DNA from 2 places in the Gabonibacter chumensis genome. Region 2 is predicted to be linked to the other one. Evidence: riboswitches for the same ligand, from Rfam matches in the RefSeq annotation. Region 2 holds a riboswitch; the other holds the start of a gene.

Region 1 (15,734 bases), 100 kb from region 2:
TCATAATGGCCGATGCGGAAAGAGCAGATACGGTTAATACGGAGAAAGAAGATGAGATGATGGATCGTACCGTTCAGAATATCAAGGAAAAAGAAATTCGAATGAAAAGAAGTGTAATGGGGAGTTCGGTAAAAGTTGATTCCGGAATGCAGAAAACGAAAGGAGATTCTCTTATGGCAGAAAATGTCATCCGTTTTAATCGCTACGCGGAGAAGAATTTGAAATACCCGAAGGAAGACGTAGAGGAGAATAGAGCCGGAGAGGTCCGACTCTCTTTCGAAATTAATCAAAAAGGCGTACCTTCCCATATACGGATAGCTGATGGTTTTTCTTATCCCATAAATGATGAAATCATCCGTTTGCTCGTCGACGGTCCTCGGTGGAAAAAGGTCGATGGGATAGGAAGGGTGGAAGTGATTGTCCGTTTCGAATTAGGAAAAGAACGAAAGGATGATCGTGCTGTTTTACGTTTGGTAGACTTCGTTGAAAAATGAGCGGATATCTCCTTCTATTTTCAGGATGGCCGGGTAAGCCCCAAAATGTAAATTTTTTTTCAATTGTTCGTCGATACTGTTTCTATAACCGAAAAGATTGATTTTTGAAATCTCTTTGCCGGATGATTCCCGGGCTGATCGTAAAATCTTTTTGCAGACCTCTTTGTGCAAAGAGTAGATCAGATCGTAAACATTATGTCCCCTGACGAAAAAATAGGTATTCTCCGGGACTAAGCCTAAGTTTTCGTATTTTTCCTTTAACATATCGAGATCGGCTTTGGGATATTTACGGTGTAAATAATTTGTTTTCTGTCTGATACGTTGTTGTAGCTCTTGAAGCAGTCGTTGGGCGTTATGCCGGATGTCCGGATGGGGACCTCTCCACCGGGGAGTGATCAATTCGTTGAATTCGGAAATTGGAAAACGTTTGGGATCTGCAACGAGAAAATAGAGATGCCATAAGAAAAGTTCGTAAATAATACGGGAAAATGCCTTTATGAATCGGTCGAAATCAAAAATCGTATTGGGCAATGTGGTGATTCGTTGGCAAATTTCATTTAATCCCTTTCCGTAACAATGGTGGTTTTCGAAAGAATAAGTATAGGTTTGAAAGACAAAATGCTTTATGCTCATTTCCCGTTCTTGCAGTAAGTAGCGGTAGTCACTGTCGATGCAGATAAAAAATTTCGGTCCTAAAAATTTCAGGTATTTCAAGCATTGAGTTACTCCTTTCGTTTCGTTTCCCCTTTCGTTTCGGGAGCCTGCGATGAAGTGAAAACGGTCCCGGGGACGGAAATGATTGAATATTTTGCTCCAAAACAGGATATCATCCTTATCTTCAACATGTATGGCGGCTCGACAGCGTAACATTTGCGCATCCATCATAAAACGTTTGGCCGCATGATAATAATATTTCTCTTTATTAATATCGACAGTAGGGAACATGTAAATTAGTGCTTTAGGTGGTTTTCCATGATTTTTATTGAACGATCAGGTCCTCAATAAATACCAGTTTATCTCCCCATCCATCGCCGAACAAGCTGGGCGAATGGGTAGACGTAATGATTTGACAACAGGGATTTAATTTTTGAATCTCTTCGAACAGCCGGTATTGCCATTCGATATGAAGGGAGATTTCCGGCTCGTCCATCAATAGCACGTAAGGTTGTCCGTCCATCAGGAAAACACGCAATAGAATAATCAATAGTTGCTTTTCTCCGGAAGAGAGTTTATGAAGATGGATGGTCTCTTTGCCGTCTTTGAAGATCAACTGATTGGTCATGGGATCGATCTCTATGGTCTTCCCCGTTCCTGCAAAAAGGTGGTTGACCGTGTCATAAAAATGCCGGATCCGGGTATTTATCTCTTCCGCTTGTTCGGGGAAATTGGTCGCTTTTAACCGGTAATCCGAAAAAGAGGCATTATTCTCTCCTACGCTGTAAACAATCTCTTTCAATTCGCTTAATAACGGGCTATCTTCTTTTCCCATTTTTCGGCGGTCCTTCAAAGGAACATCAAAAGTGCTTATTTTCATGTAGTTGAAGCCGGATAATTTTTGTTTGATCTCGTTTGGCGTCGTTTGGCGATGGTAGAGAACGGCAATGTCGTCGATGATGATTTCCGCCTCGATATTGTAATTTCTCAGCCTTTTTACGTCTGCGGATAGTAATGCGTCCATTACGTTGAAAAAGGTAGTTTTCCCGCTGCCGTTGATTCCGGTCAGAATGTTAACATCCGGATTGAGGTTTTCCCATCGGAAATTGTATTTTCCCCAGACATTCCGTATCTCGATTTTTTGAATTTTATTGGCTTTCATGACAAATGGCGATTAAAAATGAACTTTGCTCCCAATCATTATCAACAAAGGTAATAAAATTTATATTTTTGTGCTGCTTTGAGGAAGATTATCATCTATATGTCGAGAATATAAATGTGTTAACAAGAAGAAAATGAAAGGGGTTTATACGATCGGATTACTTTTGGTGTCTAATATGTTTATGACTTTTGCCTGGTATGGACACTTGAAATTGCAAGAGACAAAAATAATTAGTCATTGGCCGCTTATCGGCGTAATCCTCTTTTCATGGGCGATTGCTTTTTTCGAGTATTGTGCTCAGGTTCCAGCCAACCGTATCGGTTTTGAAGGGAATGGCGGTCCCTTTTCGTTGATGCAGTTAAAGGTTATTCAAGAGGTAATCACATTGGCGATATTTATCCTTTTTTCTATGTTGTTCTTCAAAGGTGTTTCCTTTCAATGGAATCATTTGGCGGCCTGTATCTGTCTCGTTTTGGCCGTTTATTTCGTGTTTATGAAATAGAATCACGGGGCTCATCCCATTTTCCTACCTATACGGGAAGGGCCTAATGGTGCGGATGCCGTTCTATCTATCGGGTTTTCGGTCTTGCCTGTTCAAACATGAAAAACTACTTGGTCAAATCGAAACAAATGGTTACATTTGGAAGCAGGGGATCGAATTTCGCAGAAAAAAATGAAACTAAAGAGATTTTAATAACGTTTACTCTTGCTGAAAATAGGAGTTATGTTTTCAACGGAAATACAATATCAATTTAGAAAATTTTACCGGATAACAAAAACGATTTTGGAGGGAGCGGGGCGTGTCGTGTTGTTTATGGCTTCATTTGTGGCTATCTTTTTAGTCGTCTATAAATTCGGTTTTAAAGGGGCTTCGGCGTATCAGGAGGAGATTTATAGCATGTACAAAGGGATAACCAATCTCTTTTTTATTTTTCTTACCATCCGGTTCCTCCTTAATTTTAAATTATTGCGGGAAGAAAAAGGTTTCTGGTTAGAGGTCTTTTTTTTGATTGTTTTACTTGGTTTGATTATTGCCGAATACCGGTTTTCGATCCCTGAGGTGATAACGCGGAATCCGGTACTGTACCGGTTGAATCGAATCGTAACCTATACGGTCGTTTTGATTCTGAGCACGATCTATCTTTCAAAAGAGTTTTTTGTCGTGCTTAAAAGTAACGTCCGTCCCGAAATGATGTTCGTTATCAGTTTTCTGATGTTGATTTTGATCGGGACCTTCTTGTTGAAACTACCCACGGCCACTTACGAGAAAATCAGTTTTATCGATGCTCTTTTTACGGCGACAAGTGCGGTGTGCGTAACGGGATTGACGGTACTTGATACGGCAAAAGTTTTTACCCCGACAGGGGATGTGATCCTTTTATTATTGATTCAATTAGGCGGGATCGGGGTGATGACGTTTACCAGTTTTTTCGCCATGTCCTTTTTGGGGAAAACGACGTTCCGGGATCAGTTGGCTCTTAAAAACTTGTTGAACGAATCTTCCCTGAATAATATTTTCAGAACCTTGTTCTACACGGTAACGACCACCTTACTGATAGAGGCTGTCGGGGTATATCTTGTTTATTGGCAGATTCAAGATGTAGAAGGAATTCCGGATAAGTTTTTCTTTTCTCTTTTCCATGCCGTTTCGGCATTTTGTAACGCTGGTTTTTCTACTTTGCCCGGAAATTTGTATGATCCTTTGGTTCGAAATGTTTATGGATTACAAGTTTGGTTAGGTCTTCTGATCGTTTTCGGCGGCCTGGGATTTCCTATATTGTTTAATTACGGAAGTTATTTTAAATATAAGTTACGGTGTTTTTTAGTGTATTTGTTTCATGGAAAACGAAAAGTTGAGTATAGGGCTCATATCGTGAGCACCACTACTCGGATCGTGTTGCCGACAACTCTGGCCTTATTGGTGTTGGGAATGGTGTTCTTTTTGTTTTTTGAAGATGGTAATACCCTGGAAGGTCTCTCCTGGCAAGGAAAGTTGGCAACCTCGTTTATGGCTTCCGTGACGACTCGAACGGCAGGATTTAATAATGTGGATATGGCTGCGTTACATCAGGCTACGATTTTTCTATTTATCTTATTGATGTGGATCGGAGCTTCTCCGATGTCTACGGGCGGGGGGATAAAAACGACCACCTTCGTTATCGCTTTAAAGAATGTTATCGCTATTCTGCGGGGAGAAGATAGAGTGGAGATCGGTAAGAGACAATTAACCCGCTTAAACGTGAATCGGGCTCAGGCGATTATCTTTTTGTCTTTGGCGTGGACGGCTTTGACCGTTATGCTGCTTTTGATACTGGAACCTCAGGGGAGGTTTGTTCAAATCGTATTTGAAGTTTTTTCTGCTTTGGGAACGGTAGGGCTTTCGTTGAATTTTACCCCGTCTATGAGTGATGCGGGAAAAATAATCATTAGCCTCACGATGTTCGTGGGGCGGGTTGGATTGATTACGTTGTTATCGGGTGTCGTCAAGCAGCGGCAGGAGAAGCTGTACAGGTATGCGGACGATACGGTGATTTTATAAATACGAATGAAGTTAATGTTTGAATGATATGAAGTGCATTGTTATTGGATTGGGACATTTTGGACTGGCTTTGTCACAGCGTTTGACGGCTTTGGGACATGAGGTGATCGGAGTTGACAACGATTTGAATAAAATCAATCAGTACAAGGACAGCATTACGACGACCATTGCCTTGGATGTTCGGAGCGAACAGGCTTTGGGATCTTTACCTTTGAAAAATGTGGATATCGTGTTTGTGGTCATCGGTAAGGATTTCGGTACCTCTTTGTATGTACTTGCCCTGTTGAAACAATTTGCAGTCAAGCGTATCGTTGCCAGAGCCATGTCGGAGGTTCACAAAACGATTATGGAGACGATGGGTATCACGGAGATTATCAATCCGGAGTGGGAATATGCCGATTTTTTTGCCCTGAAGGTAGAGTTGGCAACGACCATCGATTCTTACGTGGTCGATACCGATCACGTGATTATCGAATGGGAAGTTCCTGCCGGATTCGTCGGCCGTAAATTAGGCGATGTGGATTTCGAGCGGGAGTTCGGTTTGAAATTGATAGTCCTGAAACGTTTACAGGAAAAAGAGGATAAGCCTACGGTTCTTCCCGAGCTGCCAAGTGATCTGATACTTGAAAGAAGGGATATTCTGGTGCTTTTTGGATTACACAAGAACTTCCGGAAGTTAGGAATTCAGTTGCAATAAGTAATTTTTTAAAATATCCCCATTCCGGAACTCCTGTAAAAGAAAAGGATCTTTTTCGAACTCCTTTTTTACATTTTCCAGTTCCTTTTCCGTTTGTAAACCCGGAATAACGGTTGTCCGAAAAAGATACTCTATACCTGAAGCCCGAATGATACGAATAGACACTTTTATTTTGTCCAGCAATTCGGAACTTATATTCGGGCTTATTTTCCGGTAGGCAGTTAGGTTTAACGCGGATTTTACGTCCATGGCAATCGCATCGATCCGTTTCCCGGCAATAAGTTCCCGGAGAAGGTCGGGATTGCTCCCGTTCGTGTCCAATTTTATGTCGAACCCTAACTTTTTTATTTTTTGGACAAAAAGAATAAGGTCAGGTTGAAGGGTTGGTTCGCCTCCGGAGATAACAACTCCGTCCAACCATTGTCGACGTTTGGACAGAAACGAAAATAGTTCCGCTTCTGTCCATTTTTGATTTTTCGTGAAAAGTTCCGGTAGAACAAGGGAGGGATTGTGGCAATAACCGCACCGGAAATTGCATCCCTGGGTAAATATAACGGCGGTCACTCTCCCTTCCCAATCGATCAGGCTCTGTTTAATCAATCCTCCGATTCGCATATCGCAACTTCTTCCGTGATACTGTTGTCAAAATGTTTCCGGTCGTCAAACTCGGCCCGTTTTCCGTTGTTCCATTGACTCACTGGTCGCATGTAGCCGACGATCCTGCTGTATACTTCCGACTTCGCTCCGCATTGGGGGCAGGTAAAATGTTCTCCGGCGACGTAACCGTGGGAAGGACATATGCTGAAGGAAGGCGAAAGCGTGATATAGGGCAACCGGAATGCGGAAGTTACTTTCCGTATCATGTTTTTGGCGGCTTGGGCGGAAGTCCGGTGTTCCCCGGTAAAAACGTGGAAGACGGTTCCTCCGGTATAAAGGGTTTGAAGCTGATCCTGTTGTTCGAGCGCTTCGTACAGGTCTTCCGTAAAATGTACCGGTAAATGGGTGGAATTCGTGTAATAAGGTTGTGCTCCCTTTTCGAATTCTTTCCGGTTGGCCACGATAATGTCCGGATACGCGGCCGTGTCCAGTAAAGCAAAACGGTAAGAGGTACTTTCTGCCGGAGTGGCTTCCAAATTATAGATGTTGCCGGTCTCCTCCTGAAATTCGGTTAAGATGTCCCGCATGAAAAGCATTGTTTTTTGAGCGAATTCTATGCCGTCCGAATGGGTGATAGGTACTCCTAAGAAATTGAGGCAGCATTCGTTCATTCCGTTTATCCCGATGGTAGAGAAATGGTTTTTCCAGAAACAGCCGTAACGTTCGTATACGTGTCGGAGGTAGTATTTGGAATAGGGATAAAGTCCTTTTTCGGTATAACGTTCAATGACTTTTCGTTTGATCTCCAGGCTGTCTTTGGCGATTTCCATCAAATAACGTAGACGTTGATAAAAGTTTTCTTCCGATACGGATTCATAACCTAAACGAGGCAAATTGATAGTAACGACACCCACGGACCCGGTAAGCGGGTTGGCAGCAAACAGTCCTCCTCCCCGTTTCATCAATTCCCGTTTGTCCAAGCGTAAACGGCAGCACATGCTGCGGACATCGTCCGGTTTCATATCGGAGTTCACGAAATTGGAAAAATAGGGAATTCCGTATTTGGCCGTCATCTCCCATATCCCTTCGTATTCAGGATTGTTCCAATCGAAATCCGGAGTGATATTGTAGGTCGGGATAGGGAAGGAGAAGAGACTGCCGGAAGCATCACCTTCGTACATTACTTCGGCAAATGCTTTATTCAATAAAGTGACCTCCGCTTGGAAGTCGCCGTATACTTCTTCCTTGATTTCTCCGCCGTGGACAATCGGTTCGTTTTTTAAGAAATCCGGAACAGTTAAGTCCATGGTGATGTTGGTAAAAGGAGTTTGGAAGCCGACGCGTGTCGGTACGTTTAAGTTAAACAGAAACTCCTGTAAGCATTGTTTTATCTGTTTGTAGTCCAATTGATCGTAGCGGATATAAGGAGCCAGGAAGGTATCGAAATTGGAGAAGGCCTGAGCCCCGGCGGCTTCTCCCTGCATGGTATAGAAAAAGTTGACAATTTGTCCTAAAGCTGTCCGGAAATGCTTGGCCGGTTTACTTTGGGCTTTTCCCTCAACACCCCTGAAACCGACCGTTAGTAAGTCTTTCAGATCCCATCCGACACAATACACGCTTAAAAATCCGAGATCGTGAATATGAAGGGCCCCGCTTTTGTGAGCTTCGGATATTCTTTCCGGATAGAGATTGTTTAACCAGTAATTGGACGTGATTTGGGTGGAGATATGTTGATTTAACCCTTGTAGAGAATAGGACGAATTAGCACTCTCTTTTACTTTCCAGTCGCTTAATGTCAGGTAATCGTCCATCACTTCGATATTGGTAAGCAATACCTTGGAGTTCCGGATCTGTTCATGTTGTTTCCGGTAGAGCAGATAAATTTTCAATAAATTGAAATCTCCGTGTTGAAAGAGTACCTGTTCAACCGTGTCCTGTACGATCTCCACGTGAGGAATGACTCCTTCCGGGGTGTCGGTTTTTAGAATTCCAATCACCTTGTTGCAGAGTTCGCGTGCTGTTTTACGATGAGGGTTTCCCGTTGCTCGCGTGGCTTTAAAAATCGCTTGTTCGATTTTCTCCGCTTTAAAATCGCAAATCTCCCCGTTGCGTTTTACAATTTTTGAAAAAGAGCTGTTTTCGTTCATTCTTAAAGGTTTTAGTAATGAATAAATAAATTTACTATAACCTTGGGTAAAATGAGAATAGTCTGATAGGCAAGCCTTCTCCTCACTTTTCACCCGAAAGTTACGGATATATCGCAATCGGCAGGTCTTCTGACTCGCTATTTTCGACCTCCTTCCCATCGGTTACCCGACAGTGGATCTCTTGATCGAAAAACAAAAAAAGCTTACAGCTACGGGTATAGTCCCGGATTTTCACCGGATTCCCTATTAATCACAAACGTGAACCGAATGCATGACGAAAGTAAGTAAAAATAAGATAGGATATATCGTAATTTTTATTTTTAACAATAATTCTGAGTGAGATATATTGTTAATAAACTTATATTAAGTTATTTGTGTATATGAATGGGGAAATTTTGTATGATATTTATTTGATAAAGTTTTCATTTTTGGGAAACATTTTAGTCTGAATATTCTTTTGGGCAATCCTTGCAATGAGATCCCGGTGCTTCAAATTCCAACGTGGCATGAATGATGTCGATATGTTCCAATTCATGTTTTAAATCGCATTTTACGGTTTCCATTTGGGACATGTCATCGATGACGACGTGTACGGTAAGAGCGGTTTCTGTCGTGCTTAAAGCCCAGATATGCAAATGATGAAATCCTTTTACCCCGCGAACAGAGGCAATGGTTTTTTCGACCTGCCTGTAATCGGTTCCGGCGGGAACCCCGTCTAAGGACAAGCGAATGCTGTCTCGCAGCAGTCCCCAGGTGGAATAAACGATGATGACGGCAATTCCGATCCCGATAAGCGGATCGATGATATTCCATCCCGTGTTGGCGATAATCAATCCGGAGACCACAACACCGATGGAGACCAAGGCATCTGCTGCCATATGTAGATAAGCTCCTTTTACGTTCAGGTCCTTTTCTTTATCTTTCATAAACAACCAGGCCGTGATCCCATTGATGACTACTCCGACTCCGGCAACCCAGGCGACGGCGTCTCCGTCGACCGGTTGAGGGTGGAATAGTTTGTTGATGCTTTCTCCCAAGATGAAGCCTACGGCAATCAACAGGATGACGGCATTTAAAAGGGAGGTTAAGACCGTGCTTTTTTTGTAGCCGTACGTGTATTTGGTATTGGCTTGTACGCGGGAAAGCCGGAAAGCCAGCATGGCCAATACAAGACTGAAGACATCGCTTAAGTTGTGTCCCGCATCCGAGAGTAAGCCCAAAGAATTAAACCAGAATCCGGCAACGAATTCAACGACCACGAAAGCCGTGTTTAACGTGATCCCTATGATAAAAGCTTTATTTAGACTGGTGATTTTATGGTGGTGATGTTCGTGCGTATGTTCCATATCTTTTTGGTTATGCCAATAAAATTAAACTTAAGGCCATGATTCCCATCCCGGAGATAAGTCCGTAAATGGAGATGTGGTGTTCTCCGTATTCCCGGGCAGCAGGAAGTAATTCATCTATGGAAATAAAGACCATGATGCCTGCGACGGCTGCGAAGATGCATCCCATCAGGACGGGCGACATAAAGGGCATGAGTACTAAATAAGCCAGAAGAGCACCGGTCGGTTCCGCCAGGCCGGACAGAAGGGAATAACGAAATGCCTTTTTACGATCTCCGGTTGCATGGTAAATAGGAACGGAAACGGCAATACCTTCCGGGATATTGTGGATGGCGATGGCGACGGCGATAGCAATTCCTAAAGTCGGGCTTTCCACTGCAGCCGTGAAAGTAGCGATACCTTCCGGGAAGTTATGGATGCCGATGGCCAGGGCCGTCATCAGTCCCATGCGCATCAATTTTGTATCCTTGGGGGGAGGGGTATCCATGCTTTCTACGGAACGAACTTCATGAGGATTTTCAAAGGAAGGTACCAGACGATCGATGATACCGATCAATGACATTCCCGCGAAGAAGCAGAGGACCGTCATGGTCATACCGTATTTTGAACCTAACTCGGCCGTAAGGGAAGTTTCCGCCTGTTGGAAGATTTCCACGAAAGAGACGTATATCATTACTCCCGCGGAGAGTCCCAGCGAAAAGGAGAGAAAACGTTTGTTCGTGTGATGGGTGAAAAAAGCGATCAGGCTACCGATACCGGTTGCCAATCCTGCAAGTAAAGTCAATAATAACGGAATAAATAAACTTTCTTTCATGAATTCGATATTATCCGGATTATACCCGATGTTTTTCCGGAGATTTCGTTTGATTTATTTTACAAAGATAGATTTTTTACGGGTATGAAAAAGCCTCGGTAAAGAAAATGAAAATTCATTTTTTGAACATGGGATGGACGTTTTCGGAGTTCCGCGGAGCCATCGTTTCTCGGGAAGGTTTAAATTAGGGTAGGGATTTTAAAAGATCGGTCAACTCTTCGAACGAGTGTACGGGGATTTTTTCTCCCCCGGAGGGAAGGAAACTCATCTCCCGGGCCGTTTTCAGTTTTAATATCGGGTAAAGAGTGGAAGGGTGGGGAGGGGAAAGACAGGTGTAATGGTTTCTGTTTAAAGCGTTGATAGCCCAATGTTTTAAGGTTTCGTCTTCCGCCTCGACGATGATATGGCGATCTCCCCGTATGGGCGGATAATAGTTTCCCTGGGCACGGTCGAATTTTATTTTTTCCCGATCGAATAGCGTATCCATGCTGTTATCGAAAATCAGGTCTTCCGTTACCCCGCGACGCAATCCTTCCGTTTTCGATAGCAACCATAGCCGATCCGCCAGCATAAGGGCTTGTTCTATATCGTGGGTAGATAACAGAATCGTTTTTTGTTGTCGGTAAGCAAGGGTATGCAGGAGTTGCATGATCTCTATTCGGCTCGTTACGTCTAAAAAAGCGGTGGGTTCATCTAAAAGAATTACCGGACATTCCTGAACCAATGCTTTGGCTATCATCGTTTTTTGTCGTTCTCCGTCGGATAGTTCGGCAACATAATTATTGAATTTGTTTTCTATTCCCACGGAACTCATAGCCTCTTCGATGATTTTATGATCACGTGCATGGAGTCGTCCGAAAAATCCGGTATGCGGTTGACGCCCTAAAGAGATTAATTCATAGACGGTCAATCCTCCGGCCTGTGTCCGGTCCGTGAGTACTACCCCTATTTTTCGGGAACGCTCTTTTTCCGAATAGTCGGATAAAGGTTTCCCTTCAAGCTGCACTTCTCCCGTTAATGGGGGTTGGAATGATGCGAGTGTACGTAAAAGCGTGGATTTACCGGCCCCGTTGGGTCCCAACAGACAAACTAATTCTCCTCTACGGAGTTCGAAAGAGAGGTGTTGCTGGATTGGATTCGTCTCTTTCCGGCCTTTCTTATATCCGATGGTCAGGTCCCGCGACCGTATGATGGGATTATTTTGCATATTAGTTGAAGTATTGGATCTTGCGTTGTTTAATGATGACGTAAATGATGACAGGGGCTCCCAACACCGGCGTTACGGCATTTAACGGGATGATGCCCGATTCCCCCGGTAATACGCATATCAGATTACATAATAGGGCAATGGCCCCTCCGAGCAGCATGGTGTTCGGAAGGAGAGAATTATGGTTCGAGGTGCCCAACAGGAGTCGTGCGACATGAGGAACGGCTAAGCCGATAAAAGCGATAGGACCGCAAAAGGCCGTTGTGGCTGCTGTTAATAGCCCGGTAGCGATCAGTAGCATATTACGGATGCGGCGGATGTTTATACCTAAGTTCTCGGCATATCGAGTACCTAACAGAAGAGCATTCAGGGGTTTTGTCAATGATAAGGAGAGAAGCAATCCGACGAGACAGGTAGCGGAGAAAAAGGGCAATTGTTCCATAGATACTCCGCTGAAATTTCCCATCCCCCATATAATATAAGAGTGTACCCCTTCCGCCGTGGCAAAAAAGTTCAACAGGGCAATGACGGAAGAAGCTATATAGCCGATCATAATACCGATAATTAACAACATGGTATTGCTTTTCGTCAGTGTAGAGAAAAACAGGATCATTCCCATGACTACCATGGAACCGATAAAAGCTCCCAGAATGACGGAAAAAAAACCGGATAAATCGAACACGCCCGCTGAAATAATGCCTCCTCCCAATAACATGACAAGGGCGACTCCCAGGCTGGATCCGGTCGTAATTCCTAAGATGGAAGGACCGGCTAAAGGATTGTTGAAGGCTGTTTGTAACATCAAACCGGAAGCCGCTAATGCCGCTCCGCATAATAGGGCCGTAATACATTGGGGAACGCGGGATTCCCAAATAATAAATCTCCAACTCGCTTTTTCGACTTCCTGTCCGCACAAGATGTCCCAAACGGCATCAACGGGTATATGGACGGAACCTATGATCAGGTTACCATACAACAACACGAGGATGGTACCTGTTAGTAATATTCCGAATTTTCGGCCGGGAGATGTCATGTGTGAGGTATTCATTCCTTCAGTTTTTGGAAATAATATGCTTGATAATCTTTCACTAATTCAGGATGAAAAATACGTATCAGGTCTTTTAATAATAATTCGGGGTGGAAGGGCGACTCTTCGTAAAAAGCGACCTTACCCGTGTTGCATCCGTACACGTTCTTCTTTCTGAAGGCTTTGAATCTGGCGTAGGGAGCGTAATCCGATTTTAATTCGCGAAGAGTCTTGTCTGTTTGCTGATTGTATTTTATCAGCCAAAAATCGGCATCGTGTCCCTTGTCGAAAACGACTTCGAAGACCAGGGGAATGGATCCGCTCCGGGGGTCGTCGCTCCATAGATAGCGGGCGCCGGCATCCGAATACAGTTGTCCCATCGTGCTTTTTCCACCCGGCACGTACCAGGCCGATCCGCTTTTTAGTTCGCTGATAACGGAGGGTTTTGACGGTGCCGTCAGGGCCAGTTGACATAATCGCTTATACTCTTTTGTTACCGCTGAAAAGAGAGAGTCTGCTGTTGCTGCCTGTCCGAATAGTAATCCGTAAAAGCGCATCCATTCCGCCCGTCCCAAGGGAGAGGTTTCCATGTAATCGGCACATTCGATGACCGGTACGTTCAATTTTTCAATTCGTCCGTGGCCGCCGCTATTTTCGAAAGGAGAGAGTAAGATGGCATCCGGGTGAATGTCGATGATTTTTTCGATATCGGGATTCATACTGCTTCCCAAATCGGCGATTTTCCCTGAGGAACATCCTTCTTGTATTTCCGGTATTTTGATATACTGGAGATCGCAAACACCGACGATACTTGTTATCGAACCCAATTGCCGAAGCAGGCTGCAATGGACGGAAGAGTAGACGATCGCCTTAGACAACGGGATTTTCACTACGGTTCCTTCCGGGAGATGAGTCGGAACTTTTTTTTCTTTCGGAACCAAAATGTAAGTATGTAATATCTTAGTAGTATCCCAGGGATTACGCAGTTGGACTATCGTGTAGTCTTCGATCGGGAACAGCACGAGATTCTCGGCGTATTTCAGAGGGATCGGAGACCCGGTAGCGTTCGAACCGGATGGTTGGTTTTTGCAGGAAAAACAAAGAAGAATAAGACCGACGAATAGGATATGAATCTTCATAGATATAAAAATAGATAAATATAGTGTGATTGTCCTGCCTGTTTTTTCAGGCAGGACTTTTCTATCAGGGTTTATCCCATAAGCCATTTTCCATATCTTGGAAAGTCGGATCGTATCCGTTACCGGAAACCTTCCATTGGGCTGCATCCAAAGAGGAGATGACGCCTTCTATTCCTTTAAATGAGGTCAACATCATGTTGTGTTGAATTTTAATACTGCCTACGCTCTTCAAGGAACTGAAACCGTTTAGGGCGGTTATGTATTTGTTGCTGTAGTAAGAGCTGAAACCGCATAAGGCAAACAGGCCGCCCACGCTTTGCAGTTTGGGAGCCTGAACATCCGACATATTGCTTTGATAGTTTGCCGTGGTTATATTGAAATCACCTTCTACCGTTTCCAATACCGGGAATGCTAAGATATCGACGTTGACTCCTTCTGCTTTTATACTTCCTAATTTTTTCAAAGCGGATAAATCGAGCGTGATCTTATTCTGGATTTGGATATCCAGCTTTCCGCCGATTTCCGTTAACCGGGGTAAATTGAAGCTTCCTGTAAGGCCGTAGACCAATAACGTGAAATCGCCGTTTACTTTTTCAATATCCAACGTTCTGTCCTGATCCGGTATATTGATGTAATACTTCAATCGGTCGACCTCTTTAATCCCTTTTATAAGGATATTGGATGTGGTGACATTGATGTAGCCCGGGAAAATTTCTTTACCGGTTAAGGTCGCTTCATTTTTTATCCCTTCGAATTCCATTGAAGTAAGATTTTCCAAATTCGAAATATTTACATCTTTCAGGGCATCATTATTTTTGATAGCCAATTGGGGAACTCTTTTTAATGAGGAGAAATCGGAGAATGACTCAAAAGGTACGGAGTAAATAGTTAAGGTACCTCTTACCTCTTTAAGAGAGGAGAACCCGTTTAGGCGAGTAATCAACGGGAGCCTGTACATCCAAAAATCTCCTCCCACGTAAGAGAGCGCTTTCAATCCGTCTAAATTTTCCACTGCCGATAAGTTATCCAGGGTGAATTTTCCACCGATGAATTCCAGCGCTTTCAATCCGTCCACGTTTGTGATCTTACTGATATCGGAAAGATTCAACTCTCCGTCGACTCTTTTTAACGAGGATAGATCCAGTTCGACCAAAGAACGATCGGAAGATAGATTCAATGCGCCCCAAATCTTTTCCACCTTAGGTGCTGAAAGGGTTTCCAAGGTCGAGAGCGATCCCAAAGTAACACTTCCCCCAATATTGGTTAACTTGGGAAAGTTTATGGTTACGATCTTACTCTGACTGCTTTCTACATATAACGTTTGGGCGATATCTTTTAATTGGGGGAGGTTTACCTCTTCCAGTCCGGTCCCTTTGTTGATGCGTATGGCCCCGACCGATTCTAAATTTTCTAATCCTTCTAAATTCGTCCCGCCGTATGTAGAGTTAATGATGAGGTCGTATTTTACTTTCCGAAGTTTGGCCAAGGGAGCCAGAGAGGTGACGGTTTCCTCGCCTTCTGCTTCTCCGATGGTCAGACTTCCGTTTACTTCATTTATGTCCTGTGCGGCGAAGGCTTCCAGATCGGCTTGGGTTGCCAATACGACATTGCCTTCATGAGCGACGGATCTCTTCTCTACGACATAAGTATAGGTACGTTTATTCCCGTTATACGAAGTAACCGTAAACGTCTGTTTGATATTCCATGCCTGGACTTCCGAAAGGGACGGAGAGAGGGTAGCGTTTTCACTGGTCGTAATGGCGGCGGAAATGCCGTCGAAAGTAAAATTTTCGGGAACGATCAGTTTGATGCTGTCCCCGTGAATTGTCGTGTGCAGTAAAGCTTCTCCTTGTTTCAGACGAAAGGAGGTTATATAGTTGTCTCCTCCCGTGAAATCACTTTCGTCGTCGC
Region 2 (15,734 bases):
TTGGTAAACAGGTTAGTCAGGCACTCCTTGGTCAGCTGGCTTATCCTGATCGCTTTTCTTTATTTCGCGTATACTTACCTGACGACGCCTCTTCACGGGATATTCGATTTCCGGGGAAGTTCGCTTCCGAACTCTTTTTCCACCTTAATCGGGTTCATGCACATGGAGAATTACCTGCTCCAGCGAGGTACCATCCTGTTATTGGGTATAAGCCTGCTCTATTTCGCCGTTTTAGCCATGAAGAGATATCCCAATGTCGCCGGCCTGAAACGCTATTTAACGGTTCCCGCTTTCTTGTGCTTCGTACTTGCCGTGGGGCTCGGCGTTATATACGTTACCAACTTCCAAAGCCGTTTGAAAAACAGGATCGGGGTTCGCGAAGCCTTCGTGAAATACAATGAATACCCCAGAGCACGCGTGAGCGAGCACGATATCACCTATCGACCCGGGGGAGATAAATTCTCGGCAACAAGCCGGATGAAAATCCAAAACCGGAAAAAAACAGCCATGGAGCAGCTTCTGCTCTTCTTAAACCCGGGATTAAAGATCGACAAGATCGAATCCGGGGGACAAAACCTTCCCTTTCACAGGGATAGGCAGGTGATCGTCATCGAGCGTCCCCTGGCTCCCGGGGAAAACATCGAGATTGAGATCACGTACGGGGGAACGATCGACGAGGATACTTACCAAATTAACATTCCGGATAATAAATTCTTTTCTACCGTCACGTATGGTTTTGATAACGAAAATTACGGCAGGCACACGGCTTTTGTCTCGGGTAAATACACCTTACTGGTGCCGCAAGTGATGTGGTACCCGACAGCGGTTGCCCCTGTCGAGTTACAAGCATCCAAAGAGACCGATTTCACGGATTATACCCTCCATGTCAAAAACCCGGGCGAGATGACCGTCTTATCGCAAGGCGAACCGACAAGAGAGGGCGATAACGTCACGTTCAACAATTTACAAAACCTGACCGGGTTAACCCTCTGTATCGGGAATTACGAGAAAAGGGCCATCACCGTCGATTCCCTTACCGTCGAGTTTTACACCTACCCGAGAAACGATTTCTATCTGAAATATTTCGACGAATGGGAGGACCTGAAAAAAGACAATCCTGACCGGGAGAAAAATTTAAAAAAGATATTTAATCAATGCAGAAGTAAAATCGAACACGGCAAACCTAACCCTTATCCCTTTAACTATTTCAAACTGATTGAAGTTCCTTCCTCCTTTCTCAACAGAAGTCCGTTCAGCGACAACATTCAACCGGAAATCGTGCTTTTTCAGGAACGATTGTGTGAATGGGAGTATACACATCCCGGTACTTTTACTCCCAAGAGGGATCAGAGCGTGCAGAATTATATGCTGGACTACAAGATTCCCTTTTACCTGGACCAAATGCGCATAAATCGCATTTTCGCAGATTATACCAGCAGTATCACCTCCGACAGATATCAGGGGATAGATGCCATATTCAAGCAAATAATCAACCCGAAAGTATCTGAGCAAAATATGAATCCCAAAACGATAAACCGTATTGCGGAAAAAGGATTGAAAGGGATCATGGCCGAAGAATACAGCGAGGAACAACGCCTCGTCATTTCTACAAAAGTTTCGCATTTACTAAGTTATCTCTCGACAATTACCACCTGGGACTCCCTAAACCGCTTCACGCGGGAATTTAACGAGCGTACCCGCTTCCGGGAAATTGACTTCGACTCGTTCTTAGAGGAATTCGAGCAACGTTTCGGGCAGGACATCAAGGGGTATATGGACGAGTGGTACACGAGTCGCCGGATTCCCCTGTTAACGATAAAAGATCTGTCCCGCAAAACGACAGAAAAGACACAAGTCATCGACTTTATGGTAAGCAATTCCAGCGAAACGGACGGTATCGTCTCGATCATTAAGCTTGGTCAGTATGGTATCGGAGGTCAACCAATCGAAAACTGCCGGAATTACACCATCAAACCCGGAGAATACAAACGAATCGTCGTTCATGAAGACATAGAAGAAGAACTCCTGCTGACCACCAACTTCTCGGGTAATTTACCGAAAAGCATTTCATTCAGTAACAGTGAATCCCCCTTATCAGGCCCCGTACCGGAAGAAGGAGTCTCCTTTATCGAGAGGAATCGATTCACCCCCCCGGGGGAAATCATCGTTGACAACGAGGACGAGAACTTCCAACTGATCGATTCGGCAAACAATCGAAAACGATTAGCCGATCTGGTCAAAAAAGAAGATGCCCAAGAGTACACTTATTTAGAAAACTCGAAAGCTAACGCTTGGATTGTTACTTTATCGCAGGAATTCTACGGCAAACATATTCGTAGCGCTTTCACCAAAAAATCCGGCACGGGAAAATTCAAGGCCGTCTGGACAGCAAACCTCCCGGAAGCAGGGAAATACGAGATACTTATCCACCGGCCTCGTATTGTTGACGCTTGTGACGGGAAACTATGCACAGCCGACCACCCGGGGATGAAAAACTACTATACCGTCTACACCCCCAAGGGAAAAGAAGAAATCATCATAGAAAACCGAGAAGAAACTTCAGATTGGTTACCGGTTACATCCACCCTGTCGCCGGAAGAAGTCTGGGTATCCTTAGGCACGTTCACTTTACCGGCCGGAGAATCCCGTGTCGAGTTGGACGACCGGGGGGCTTCCGTTACGAATAAAATATTCGGTGAATATCTTCAACTGATAATAGCCGATGCCGTCAAATGGATACCGGTAAAATAATCAGAAATACAAGAGAGTATCATAAATCTAAAATTATTTTTTGACCTTATGGACTTTTCAAACCTGATGATTTTATGGACCTTACGGACTGGGATGATTCAACGATCAAGAGATGCCGTGACCAGTTTACAGTCTTATTTTTGCAGTCCTGAATTTCTATTTTCACTAAAATAGCCATCAGCCCCGCAAAATATAAAAACCAATCTTCGGTTACTATATAAACGAATTTAGATCAAAAAATTGAATCAGAAAGAAAAAGAGGCTGAATAACTTTTTGTTAAACAGCCTCACTTAAAACTATAAAACTCCTATTAAAATTTATAGGAAACTGAAACTTGATAATTTCTCGGAGTACCCTGTACCGGACTGGATGATTCGAAATACTCCTTATTAAATATATTATTTACATTACATGCTAACGTAATATGACTCTTTATCGTGTAAAATACACCTCCATCCATCAACCAAAGAGAGGGATAATACAATCGGGAAGTTACATCCCGGAAAATTTTGTCCCGGAAGTTTCCACTCAAATGAAAGGACAAAGCCTTAAATATCCCCGTCGGAACAGTATAATCGGCAAACACATAGAAAGTGGTCCGAGGTACTCCTGTCGTTCGCATGTTTTTTCCCGTCTGCTTATACTCGGGAAAAGCACTACTTTCCCGAATGGAGCGTATCCGATAATCCGACAAACATAAAGCTCCCCTCAAAGAAAAAGTAGGTAAAATCCTGGCTGTAACATCCATATCCAGAGTCTTCATATCGGCTCTACCGACCTGCGCATTAACCGTCATCTTGGTCACTTCCACGGTTCCATCCCCTTGCTCTTCTTCCACCTCACGGGTTCCCACGTTCGTAACCATATTGGTACGACGGATGTAAGAGAAATTAACGCTTGCATCCAACCACTCGTTAAAAGTATAACGAACTCCCGTCTCAAAAGAGTAATCCCGTTCGGGTTTGAAAATTTGATCCCCTTCTTTATCCGGATTAATCGAATTTCCGTTTTTATCCAAATAGATATTATTTACACGATATGTCGTCGTATTCGGAGTAAAGGCTGACCCGTGGGCAATATGAATCGATAATTCTGGGCGGGGGAAATAAACAGCTCCCACATGCCAGGTAAAAGCTGAGGCATGAAAATTCGCCCATTTTCCCATATCTTTTTTATCGTAATCGAACGATTTCCCGTCGATCGTCGGAAAATTGGCCATCATTCTTCTTTTGTAAAAATCCATACGCCCGGAAGCCATAAATTTCCATTTATCATTCAATTCAAACACATCACGGAAATAGATACCGTTTGTATACCATTTTCTCAAGTAAATGGAAGATACATTCTGTATCCAGTACCCTTGTACAAGTTCCGGATTTTTCACGGACAACATCACATCGGCTCCCGGACCGTAGGTATCTCCGTTATCCCAACCGCAATATTGTCGCATATCAAATAAGGACCAATTCCAACCGATAGCATAATGGTGTTTTGTAGAAGCTATTTCCGCATCTCCGGTTAACTCCAAGGTGTTGTTATAGGTATCGTGACGCGGAAAAAAACCGCTCGCCCCGAAACGACGCAAAGAATCTATATCCACATAAGTCGCTTCCCGAACCCCGTTTTTCTCCGTATAATATTTGTAATCCGCTCCTTCAAAGGGAGTTTTTGCACTTTTGTAAGAAAGGTTCCCCGCTCCGGAGGTCCGGTGATAACTGTGATCAAAAGCAAAAACTTCTTTTAACTTCAAACCATTCGTGAAAGTATAAACATAATCAAGTTTAATATTATATCCTTTCCGGCTATGCGAATCATTGGCAAAATCATTATAAACCTGTCCAAAATCGGCCGTCGGATGACGATCGCCCTTATGCATAACCACTTTATCGGTAGCCATATCCACCATATCGCCCGGCATATAAGGAGCGGCCCCCAATTCGACCGTATAATGGTCGTCTTCAAAACCAAAGGCGACATCCACTCTACTCTTGCCCAATGTTGCTCCCAATGCTGCCATTCCGGATAAACGCTGAGGAGACATACGACGCCACCCCCCAAAAGTAGCGTAATGCAAATTGGCCATGTACTCTACCGGTCCGATCAACTTACCGCCAAAACCTAAATTTACTTTTTTTACATCCCACCTTTCATAACTGAAACGGGCATTCGCCAAAAATTCGGGAGAGACTTTCTTACGCACGATATTGATAACACCTCCCATGGCTCCGTAACCGGCAAGGATGGCTGCAGGTCCGCGAAGCACTTCGATAGACTCCGCCGAAGCGAGATCCCCCAACGGAAAGGTATTGATGCTCTGCCTATCATCCCGAATACCGTCTACCATTAAAACGGCAGGCATATTGGAGCCTCCGACGTAAAAACGTCTCCATAAACCGCCCTGGTTGCCCAGTCGGACACCAGGCAGAAACCGAACGGCATCCACCCATTCGGTAATTCCTTTTCGTTCAAGCACTTTAGCAGACAATAAAGATACATTCAACGGAACGAATCTGAGAGGTACATTCAGTCCCATTAATTCCATTCTTTTCTTTTTTCCCAAGACTGTCGCTTCTTCAATATTAAAAATCGAATCCGTGATACTCTTTTTTTTCCTTTTGTCTTTATCTTCGGCCAAAAGAGAGCCGACACACACCAGTAACAATAATGTTAGTACAACAACTTTTTTCATAAAAACTATATATTAATAATGAATAAAGCATTATTAACATAGTTTAAGGGTACATGAGAAAAGGTATAAATTTATCTTTCTCCTCTCGCTTTTGTTCCCGAAAGCTATGGTCTACGTGTTTCGGCAGGTCTTCTGACTCGTTCCGAATTTTGCCGCCTTCCCGGTTTCAACCAGTGACATTGAAGTACAAAATTCTTTTACAGGAACTTACAGCTGCGGGTACAGTTCCGGACTCACACCGGATTCCCTATTTTGTTTCACCTCAAGAAAAGAGGTATTGCACCAAAACGGCACAAAAGTAATACAAATTTCTATATTAGAAACACTATTATCATTTTTTATTTCATGATATTTTTCCAGAAATAACATCATTTCAAAAAAAATTGTACATTTGCAGCGTTTTGGTGTTGTGTTATTATTCTAATTAACACACAAGAGGGAAACCGGTCTGAATCCGGTACAGTACCCGCTACTGTGATGCCCGCTTCTTCTGAAAAGAAGATATATGACGGATAAATTCTTACACCACTGTTCCAGCGAATACGAGGGAATGGGAAGGTATCTATCCGGGGCGAGTCAGGAGACCTACCGAAACCAATAGTCAACGCATATGCTCGGGGTTAAGGATAGCGTTACTGAAATGTTTTTCATCAAAAATGAAAAATTTTTACTATCAAGCCGTTATTGAATCGTTATCGAGCGATTCGATAAGAGTTCCGATGAATTCCTGGCGTGAGGTAAACAGCATATTTATAAAACTATAAACTAAAAAGATATGATTAAATTCTTTATTCACGTCCACCGGATTCTCGGACTTTTACTCTGTGTACTGTGTTTTTTATGGTGTATTTCCGGTATAGTATTGATTTATCACTCTTTTCCCCGAGTTGGTCCTGATAAACGTCTTCCCCGCCAGGAGGTTCTGGATACCTCCCGCCTGCCCGATATCAACGAAATATGGCAGCGCCTACCCAAAAACGCCTTGTCTAATAATTTAAATTTAAACAATCCTTTCGGCGAACCGGTTTTTCATTACGGTAGATGGCGTAATGTGAATGATGTTTATGTAGATAGTAATTACATACTTCCTTCTCCCATCTACGCTCTTTGTGAACAAAGAGCCAAATGCTGGTGTCCTGACCGTAAGATTACCGGAGTAGATACTCTTCACAAATTGGAAGTATGGATTCCTTTCGGACAATTGAAAAGAGACCTGCCCATCTACAAATTCTATTTTGACGGACCGGAACATTACCAACTTTATATCTCTTCCCGTACCGGAAATATTTTACAGTTCTCTTCCCGGGAACAACGTTTTTGGGCCTGGATCGGGGCCATTCCACATTGGTTATACATTACCTCCATCCGACAGGATATACAAAAATGGGATGCTCTTTTGTATTGGAGTTGCTTGCTCAGCCTTATCATGTGTATCAGCGGAATGTACCTCGGCATTCGTTCCTATTGGCTGACCCGCCGGAAAGGCTTCCTTCGTTCTCCCTATACAAAGCCGTGGTTCCGCTGGCATCACATCACCGGTTTCTTTTTCGGTATCTTTATCTGTACTTGGCTATTCAGTGCATGGGCGCCCATATCACCCACCTTTTCCAACTTATTCAACAAAAACAAAAAGGCAGGTAACGCATTCAGAAGCCGTCCTTCCATCCCGGCCGCTCCTCCTATCGAAAAATATAACCTGGATTACCGGAAGGCTATTGCCGAAGTATCAAAAACACATGGTCCGGTAAAAGAAATTACCTGGAGTAATTACCACGATATACCTCTTTACAAATTACGGACAGTGGAAGAAGAAATTATTCTGGATGCTTCCGTCGATACGATACGTCCTTTCCGGATCACCGAAAAGATGATCTACGCCGCCGTAAAAAAACTGACGGCCGATACGGTTCGCTACACCATCGTCAAAATGGAAGAGTACGATAACTATTACATCTCCCGTCGCAGAACCTTACCTCTACCTGTCTATAAAGTAACGTTGGATAATGAATCCGGAGATTGCTATTATTATAACTTAAAATCTTTTCAACCGCAACATTATGATAACAACGGACGCTGGAAACGCTGGGCCTTTCGGGGATTACACCGGTTGGATTTCAAATTTCTAATCGATCGTCCCGTACTATGGACAATCGTCATGTGGGGACTTTTACTCGGATGTGCCTTTGTCTCCGTGAGCGGGATTGTTTTATCCGTAAAATACATCATCAGATTGGTAAAAAGACGATAGTAACAAAAACTTGAATTTGTTTATTACCTTCGCGGAAGAGAATCAAAGAAGAGATGCCATGATAGAACTCATTCTTACCCGTCATGGGGAAACGTTAGAAAATCAACAACATATTTTGCAAGGGCAACTCCCGGGCACCCTCTCCCCGTCAGGTATTGAACAAGCAAGAAAGTTAGCCGAGAAATTAAAAAACGAAAGAGTAGAGGCCGTCCTATGCAGTGATCTGGCCAGAAGCCGGGAGACCGCCGAAGTAATCGCTTCATCTCACGAGTTGGAGCCTGAAGCGACCCCCCTGCTCCGGGAAATGGATTGGGGCGTATACACGGGACAACAATTGGACGATGTAAATTGGAGCGATTTACCGGATAGTGTCGAATCGGTAGATGAACTGTTCAACCGGGCTGCCGCTTTCATTCGGTATCTAAAGACATATCACGAGGGAAAACGAATCGTCGCCGTAGGCCACGGAGCCTTTAACCGAGCCATCGTCACATACCTGCAGGGGAAAAAAGCCATGGAGATGACCGAATTACCAATTATGGAAAATACGGCCTGCATTTTATTTCAGATTTTATAAACACACATTCTATCGACACTTACAGACATGAAAATATACACCAAAGGAGGAGATAAAGGAACAACAGGCATACACGGGGGAAAACGGGTCGACAAGGATGATCCTCGTATCGAGGCCAACGGGACCCTGGACGAATTGAACTCTTGTATCGGACTTATCCGGGCCCAAATCGGAGAAGGGCACGAGTGGCAGGAGATGCTCTGTTTCATTCAAAAATCCCTCATGACCGTTATGTCCCACGTGGCAACTCCTACCGCCTTACGTCCTCAAAATCCGAATCCGCTTCCCGAAGATTTAGATATTTATTGCGAGCAGGAAATAGACCGATGGCAATCGGCCATCCGACATCCCTCCTCACATTTTATTCTCCCGGGAGGAACACTCGTTTCCGCTCATTGTCATATGGCTCGCACCATCGCCCGACGAGCCGAAAGACGGTTATGGACATTAAACAAAGAAGAGGAGGTCACTCCGGTTATTCTTCGGTTTATCAATCGCTTATCGGATCTCTTTTTCACGCTGGCCCGCTATGAAATGGATTTACAAGGGACGGAAGAAGAACGTTGGCAATCTTTTCTATACAAGAAAAAATCTTAAACGACAATATTTGAAAATTTCATCTTACAAACCACTAAAATAAATTTACACCGCGCTATATTTGCATCGTGTTAAGCTGGCAAGTGAAATTTAAAATTTTCTATTTATGCGGTTAAAACCCATCATGTTCGTCGGAACCTGCTCCGATGCTGGAAAAAGTATCGTGAATGCCGCTTTTTGCCGCATTTTTAAACAAGACGGTTATTATCCGGCCCCGTTTAAAGCTCAAAACATGTCTCTCAATTCCTATTCCACTCCGGACGGATTGGAGATCGGACGTGCTCAAGCCGTACAAGCGGAAGCCTGCATGATTCCACCGCAGAGTGATATGAATCCCGTGTTGCTAAAACCGACGAACGAACAAAGTTCACAGGTCGTCTTAAACGGAAAGCCGATCGGCAATATGACGGCCAAAGAGTATTTTCTGGCGAACAACAAAGCGGAACTGTTCAATCAGGCCTACGCGGCTTACCAACGCCTCTCCCGGCGATACAACCCTATCGTGTTAGAAGGAGCGGGAAGCATATCCGAACTGAATCTGAAGAACCGGGATATTACCAATATGCGCATGGCTGTCCGCACGGGAGCCGCAACCTATCTCGTGGCCGACATAGACCGGGGGGGAGTATTCGCTTCGGTATACGGCTCTATCGCCTTACTCGATGAAGAGGAAAAGCGTCAGATCAAAGGCATCATTATAAACAAATTCAGGGGAGATGTCTCTCTTTTCGATGAAGGAAGAAAAATCATCCGCGATTTGACCCGTATTCCCGTGGTAGGAGTCATTCCCTATTTCCGGGATATCCATATAGAAGATGAAGATTCCGTGGCTCTCGAGAATAAAAATGACCGGGCTACGAAAGGAAAAATCAACGTGGCTATCATCCTGTTGAAACGCCTATCCAACTTTACGGATTTCAACATACTGGAACAAGATCCCAGATTTCATGCCTATTACACGAACAATACCCGGGAAATCGAAAAGGCCGATATCATTATCCTGCCGGGTTCTAAAAATACCATAGCCGACTTACAGGATATTCGTTCGAACGGAATTGCCGACGCCATACTTCAAGCCCACAAATCGGGGAAGAAAATCATCGGAATATGCGGAGGGTATCAAATGTTAGGATCCAGAATAGAAGATCCATTCCATATTGAAGGAGAGATCGATGCGATTCCCGGATTAAGTATTTTTCCGACAGTCACCGTGTTGGAGCCGGAAAAGATCACCCGCCAATGCAAATTTCAATTCAAAGGACTCGAAAAGGCCTGCGAAGGCTACGAGATTCATATGGGAGGAACGACTCTTCTGAACGATTCTCCGGCATCACCTTTAAATAAATTGAGCGACGGACGAGAAGACGGATACCTTCTCAATGATAAATGTTGGGGCACTTACCTACACGGTATATTAGACAACAGTATCGTTCTAAATGAGTTGGCGGAAGGATTGACCCCGATGGCTCCATCCGAATTCGATTATGCCGCCTACAAAAACAGGCAATACGATTTACTGGCCGATCACGTGAGGGCTGCCGTAGACTTAGCCTATATCTATTCCACTTTAAAAACAGATGAACGATGATACATGGACACGGAGATGATATATACAAGGCCGCCGGAGAGATAAAAGCGAACTTTTCCACGAATGTCTGGTACGAAACGGATATCAACCTATTGCAATCGGTTATCCTGCAACAAATGGATAAGATCCTCCATTATCCGGAACCCGATGCGGGATCTTTTGTGGAAATAATCGCCCGGCATTATGGAATCTCCTCCGAGAATGTAATTGCAGGCAACGGGGCAACCGAACTCTTCTACCTCATCGCTCATGCTTTTACGGGAGCCAATACTTGTTTGCCGATCCCCTCTTTTACAGAATACGAAGACGCCTGTTCGTTATATAAACACCGACTCGCTTTTATCCCTTTTTTTGAACGGGAATGTACTCCGGAAGAAATAGGAAAAATTTGTCCTGAACCGGAACTCATGTTTATCTGTAATCCGAATAATCCGGACGGACGAGTATGGGAACTCGACCAGATTCGGAATTTCCTCCGACATTACCCCCGAATGACACTTGTGGTGGATGAATCCTTTATAGATTTCGCCCCTTCTGCCTGTCCGGCAGAAGGTCTGCTGGAACAATTTCCGAATCTATTAGTAATCCACTCCATGACCAAGAATTTTGCCATTCCGGGACTCCGGTTAGGATACTTGTTAGGCAGCAAACAACTGATCTCCCGGATTAAAAAGTTCAAACAACCCTGGAGTATAAACGCTCTTGCCATCGAAGTCGGAAAATACCTCTTGGCACATGGAGAGGACTTACTCCCCGATACACAACATCTGTTACGCAGAAAGCAACCATTCGTGGCAGCCTTGCAACAGATTCCGGGATTTCGTCCCCAACCCTCCGAAACCTCCTTCTTTTTAGTCGAGACTGACTGGAATTCAACGGTTCTAAAACATATCCTCCTTGAAAGATACGGACTTCTGATCCGGGATGCCTCCAATTTCCGGGGACTAAACGACCACTATTTCCGGGTAAATACCCTGACCGATTTTAAAAACGGCCTGCTGATAGAGGCATTACAAGAACTCGGGGCCAACGAAAATTCTCGTACCAAAACAAAACCGTATTAAATCTTCCGACCATGTCTCTTCTACCTGCTTTGCTCCCTTTAATCTCCGGTTACATCCTGGACCTGCTTTTCGGAGATCCCCGCAAGCTTCCTCACCCCGTCGTGGCTTTCGGAAACCTAATCAACTGGTGCGAACGTCATTTGAATCAAGGAAATTATCGAAAAACCAAGGGATGTTTAGTAGCTTTACTCCTACCGCTTTTCATATGGGGGATCGGTATAGGGATTTCAATCCTAACCTGGAAAATCTCACCTGTCTCCTATTATATCGTCGCTTCCGTATTCGTCTTCTACGGATTAGCCAACCACAGTCTGATCCAAGAAGGAAGAGAGGTCATAGATACGTTGGAAAAAAAAGGAGTGGAAGCCGGACGCAAACGTCTGTCCTGGATCGTGGGACGAGATACCTCTACACTTCCCCCGAAAAAAATATACACGGCGGTTTTGGAAACTATGGCCGAAAATTTAAGTGACGGCGTCGTTGCCCCGCTTTTCTTTTACGCGCTCGGCGGATTTCCCGCTATGCTGGCTTATAAAATGATCAATACCCTCGACTCCATGGTCGGTTACAAAGATCCCAAATACAAAGATTTCGGATGTTGTTCGGCTCGTATAGATGATATTTTCAATTATATCCCTGCCCGGATAACAGCCCTGTTTATTGCCATCGTCGGTTATCGGAAAGGAATCTTCAATTTTATCCGGCAATACGCTCGGCAGCATGCCAGTCCTAATTCCGGCTACCCGGAATCCGCAATGGCCGGAAGTTTGGATTGCCGATTCGGGGGACCCAACATCTACCACGGTATACTTGTCGATAAGCCATATATAGGGACCAACGATCGGGAACTCTCCCGCACGGACTTTCGTCGTGCCGCCCGCATCAACCAAATGGTTTGTTTGCTTACGCTCCTGATAATCTCTATTTGCTACACTATATTCGCTTACAACGCATAATTCTCGATCAGAAATACGACAAACGCCTTTTCGCTTCTGTTTTTTTCGACATATAATTCGTCCCGAATTTTATACTTGAACAATCTTCCTTTTTTTAACAATACCATGTATTATATAATAGTTTTTTTATTTATACCTTTGGGACGTACTAAAAATAAATTATAAAAAATAAACCTGCAATGATGGAAAAAACAACTCTAAAAGCCGCTATAACTTACGAGAGTAAGTTAGTAAAAAGAAACTGGTTATTTTACCTCTTTGTCCTCGGGACATTAGGGTATATATTAGGTGACACCCTCCTGGATATCATTGATTATGAATATATCCCATGGCGTAAATTTATATTCGCATCTTCTTTTCCTTTATACGGATATTACTTTTTGAGCCTGATCCAATCGATAATCGTCACATTTATCGTCTGCGATATCCATAGGAAACGGAAAAAAGCCGAAACCCGGGAAGTGCTTTCTGCACGGCCCATCGGTAACGGGCAATCCTTTCTCGGGGAATTTTTGGGTATTCTTATCCCGTTCCTCACTATAGATGTCATCTTTGGAATTATCCTAATGTCTACGGGAATATTAATACCGGATTCTCCCGTTAACTTGTGGATAAATCTTTTTTATCTGCTCACTTACGTGTTGCCCACGCTTGTTTTTATTACCGGGTTATCCTTATTGGTAAACAGGTTAGTCAGGCACTCCTTGGTCAGCTGGCTTATCCTGATCGTTTTTCTCTATTTCGCGTATACTTACCTGACGACGCCTCTTCACGGGATATTCGATTTCCGGGGAAGTTTGCTTCCGAACTCTTTTTCCACCTTAGTCGGGTTCATGCATATAGAGAATTATCTGCTCCAGCGAGGTGCAGTCCTGTTATTCGGAATAGGCCTGCTCTATTTTGCCGTCCCCTTCACGAAAAGACAACCCGATACCCCCGGTAAAAAATGTCATTTAACCGTTCCGGCTTTCCTGTTTTTAATACTTGCCGTGGGACTCGGCGTTATATACGTTACCAACTTCCAAAGCCGTTTGAAAAACAGGATCGGGTATCGCGAAACTTTCGTGAAATACGATGAACATCCCAAGGCTCGTGTAATTGAGCACGATATCACCTATCGACCCGGGGGAGATAAATTCTCGGCAACAAGCCGGATGAAAATCCAAAACCGGAAAAAAACAACCATGGAGCAGCTTCTGCTCTTCTTAAACCCGGGATTAAAGATCGACAAGATCGAATCCGGGGGACAAAACCTTCCCTTTCACAGGGATAGGCAGGTGATCGTCATCGAGCGTCCCCTGGCTCCCGGGGAAAATATCGAGTTGGAGATCGCGTACGGGGGAACGATCGACGAGGATATATACCAGGTAAACATCCCCGACGACGAATTTTTCTCTCTCCGCAATTGGGCGGAGGGCGAAAACTATGGCAACCGTACGGCTTTCGTATCGGATAAATACACCTTGCTCCTGCCGCAAGTGATGTGGTACCCGATGGCAGTTCCCCCTGTCTGGTTGCAGGCATCCAAAGAGACCGATTTCACGGATTATACCCTCCATGTCAAAAACCCGGGCGAGATGACCGTTTTATCGCAAGGCAAACCGACGAGAGAGGGCGACAACGTCACGTTCAACAATTTACAAAACCTGACCGGGTTAACCCTCTGTATCGGGAATTACGAGAAAAGGGCGATCACGGTCGATTCCCTTACCGTCGAATTGTACACCTACCCGGGAAATAGTTTCTATATGAAATATTTCGACGAATGGGAAGCCTTGAAAAAAGATAACCCGGACCGGGAGAAAAATTTAAAAGAGATTTTTTATGAATGTAAAAAACAAATCGAATACAATACTCCTATCCCTTACCCCTTTAAATACTTTAAATTGATCGAGGTTCCTTCCTCCTCCTATTTTTGGACCAACAAAACTTCGTTTAGCGATAACAATTCGTTTAGCGATAACATCCAACCGGAAATGACTCTTTTCTGGGAACGTTTATGCAGAGCACAATCAAGTCATCCCGGTACTTTTTCCGAAGATTCTAATCAAGACGAAAGCTTGGAGGAATACGTTCTGTACCGCCAAATGCCCGCTTTTCTTAGTAGGATAGGAATAAAAAACATTTTCTCGAATTACAATAGCAGCCTCACGTCCGATTCGTACCAGGGTATAGAATTGATATTCAAAAATATGATAAACCCGAGACAATCGGAATGCAAAATAAGTCCGAAAATATTAAATCATTTTGCAGAGAAGGGGTTGAAAGGAATTATCGCGGAAGGGCATAGCGAGCAACAAAGCGCCATTATTTCGTTAAAAGTTTCGCATTTGTTAGGCTACCTTGCGACAATCACCACCTGGGACTCCTTAAACCGCTTCACGCGGGAATTTAACGAGCGTACCCGCTTCCGGGAAATTGACTTCGACTCGTTCTTAGAGGAATTCGAGCAACGTTTCGGGCAGAACATCAAGGGGTACATGGACGAGTGGTACACGAGTCGCCGGATACCCCTGTTAACGATAAAAGACCTCTCCCTTAAAACGACGGGAAAGACACGGATCATCGATTTCAAGGTGGGCAATATCAGTGAAACGGACGGTATCGTTTCACTCCTTATAACTGACATGTACGGTGGAATAACCGGATACGACCGAAATTACCTGATCAAACCCGGAGAATTCAAACGAATCGTCATTCATGAAAACATCGAACACCGTTTAGAATTGACCACCAACTTTTCGGGCATTTTACCCAATGATAACATTTTATTTTCCCCGGGAGAGTTTCCCTTCTCAGGTCCCGTACCGAAAGAAGGAGTCACGCCGATCGATAGAAATGAATTCTATCCCCCGGGAGAGATCATCGTCGACAACGAGGACGAGAATTTCCAGTTGATCGATTCGGCAAACAACCGAAAACGATTAGCCGATTTGATCAGAAACGAGGGCGATCAGGAATACGTCGACCCACGCAACCTTAAAGCTAACGCTTGGAATCCTATATTAGAAAAAGGAATGTACGGCGATCGTACCCGTAGTGCGTTTGTAAAAAAAGTCGGTACCGGCCAATTCAAAGCCGAATGGACTGCCAACCTTCCGGAAGCCGGAAAATACGAGATATTTATCTATCGGCCTCATTACACGGCATCAGGAAGAGATATATACACAACCTATTACCCGGGAATGAAAAATTACTATACCGTCTACACTCCAAAAGGGAAAGAGGAAATTATCTTAGAAGTTCAAGAAGGAAATTTCGAT

Evidence for each region. Region 2 has a riboswitch for cobalamin ahead of NVS78_RS04125 (TonB-dependent receptor). Riboswitches for the same ligand answer to the same signal wherever they lie in the genome.
Region 1: linked by a shared signal. The riboswitch ahead of NVS78_RS03725 (ribonucleoside triphosphate reductase) and the one ahead of NVS78_RS04125 (TonB-dependent receptor) in region 2 are both predicted to bind cobalamin.

What each region holds. Positions count from the first base shown of each region.
Region 1 covers NZ_JANSKB010000001.1:844,880-860,613, forward strand. The annotation lists gene NVS78_RS03690 (energy transducer TonB) at 1-494, shown strand, start outside; gene NVS78_RS03695 (DUF4435 domain-containing protein) at 465-1,439, opposite strand; gene NVS78_RS03700 (AAA family ATPase) at 1,474-2,310, opposite strand; gene NVS78_RS03705 (DMT family protein) at 2,444-2,812, shown strand; gene NVS78_RS03710 (TrkH family potassium uptake protein) at 3,035-4,849, shown strand; gene NVS78_RS03715 (potassium channel family protein) at 4,878-5,546, shown strand; gene NVS78_RS03720 (anaerobic ribonucleoside-triphosphate reductase activating protein) at 5,526-6,161, opposite strand; gene NVS78_RS03725 (ribonucleoside triphosphate reductase) at 6,143-8,290, opposite strand; cobalamin riboswitch at 8,393-8,573, opposite strand; gene NVS78_RS03730 (cation diffusion facilitator family transporter) at 8,731-9,636, opposite strand; gene zupT (zinc transporter ZupT) at 9,647-10,450, opposite strand; gene NVS78_RS03740 (ABC transporter ATP-binding protein) at 10,635-11,657, opposite strand; gene NVS78_RS03745 (iron chelate uptake ABC transporter family permease subunit) at 11,659-12,705, opposite strand; gene NVS78_RS03750 (ABC transporter substrate-binding protein) at 12,702-13,823, opposite strand; gene NVS78_RS03755 (hypothetical protein) at 13,888-15,734, opposite strand, start outside.
Region 2 covers NZ_JANSKB010000001.1:945,916-961,649, reverse strand. The annotation lists gene NVS78_RS04130 (hypothetical protein) at 1-2,751, shown strand, start outside; gene NVS78_RS04125 (TonB-dependent receptor) at 3,063-5,441, opposite strand; cobalamin riboswitch at 5,547-5,743, opposite strand; cobalamin riboswitch at 5,827-6,048, shown strand; gene NVS78_RS04120 (PepSY domain-containing protein) at 6,217-7,689, shown strand; gene NVS78_RS04115 (histidine phosphatase family protein) at 7,700-8,266, shown strand; gene NVS78_RS04110 (cob(I)yrinic acid a,c-diamide adenosyltransferase) at 8,294-8,863, shown strand; gene NVS78_RS04105 (cobyric acid synthase) at 8,970-10,451, shown strand; gene NVS78_RS04100 (pyridoxal phosphate-dependent aminotransferase) at 10,448-11,515, shown strand; gene cbiB (adenosylcobinamide-phosphate synthase CbiB) at 11,527-12,471, shown strand; gene NVS78_RS04090 (hypothetical protein) at 12,651-15,734, shown strand, end outside.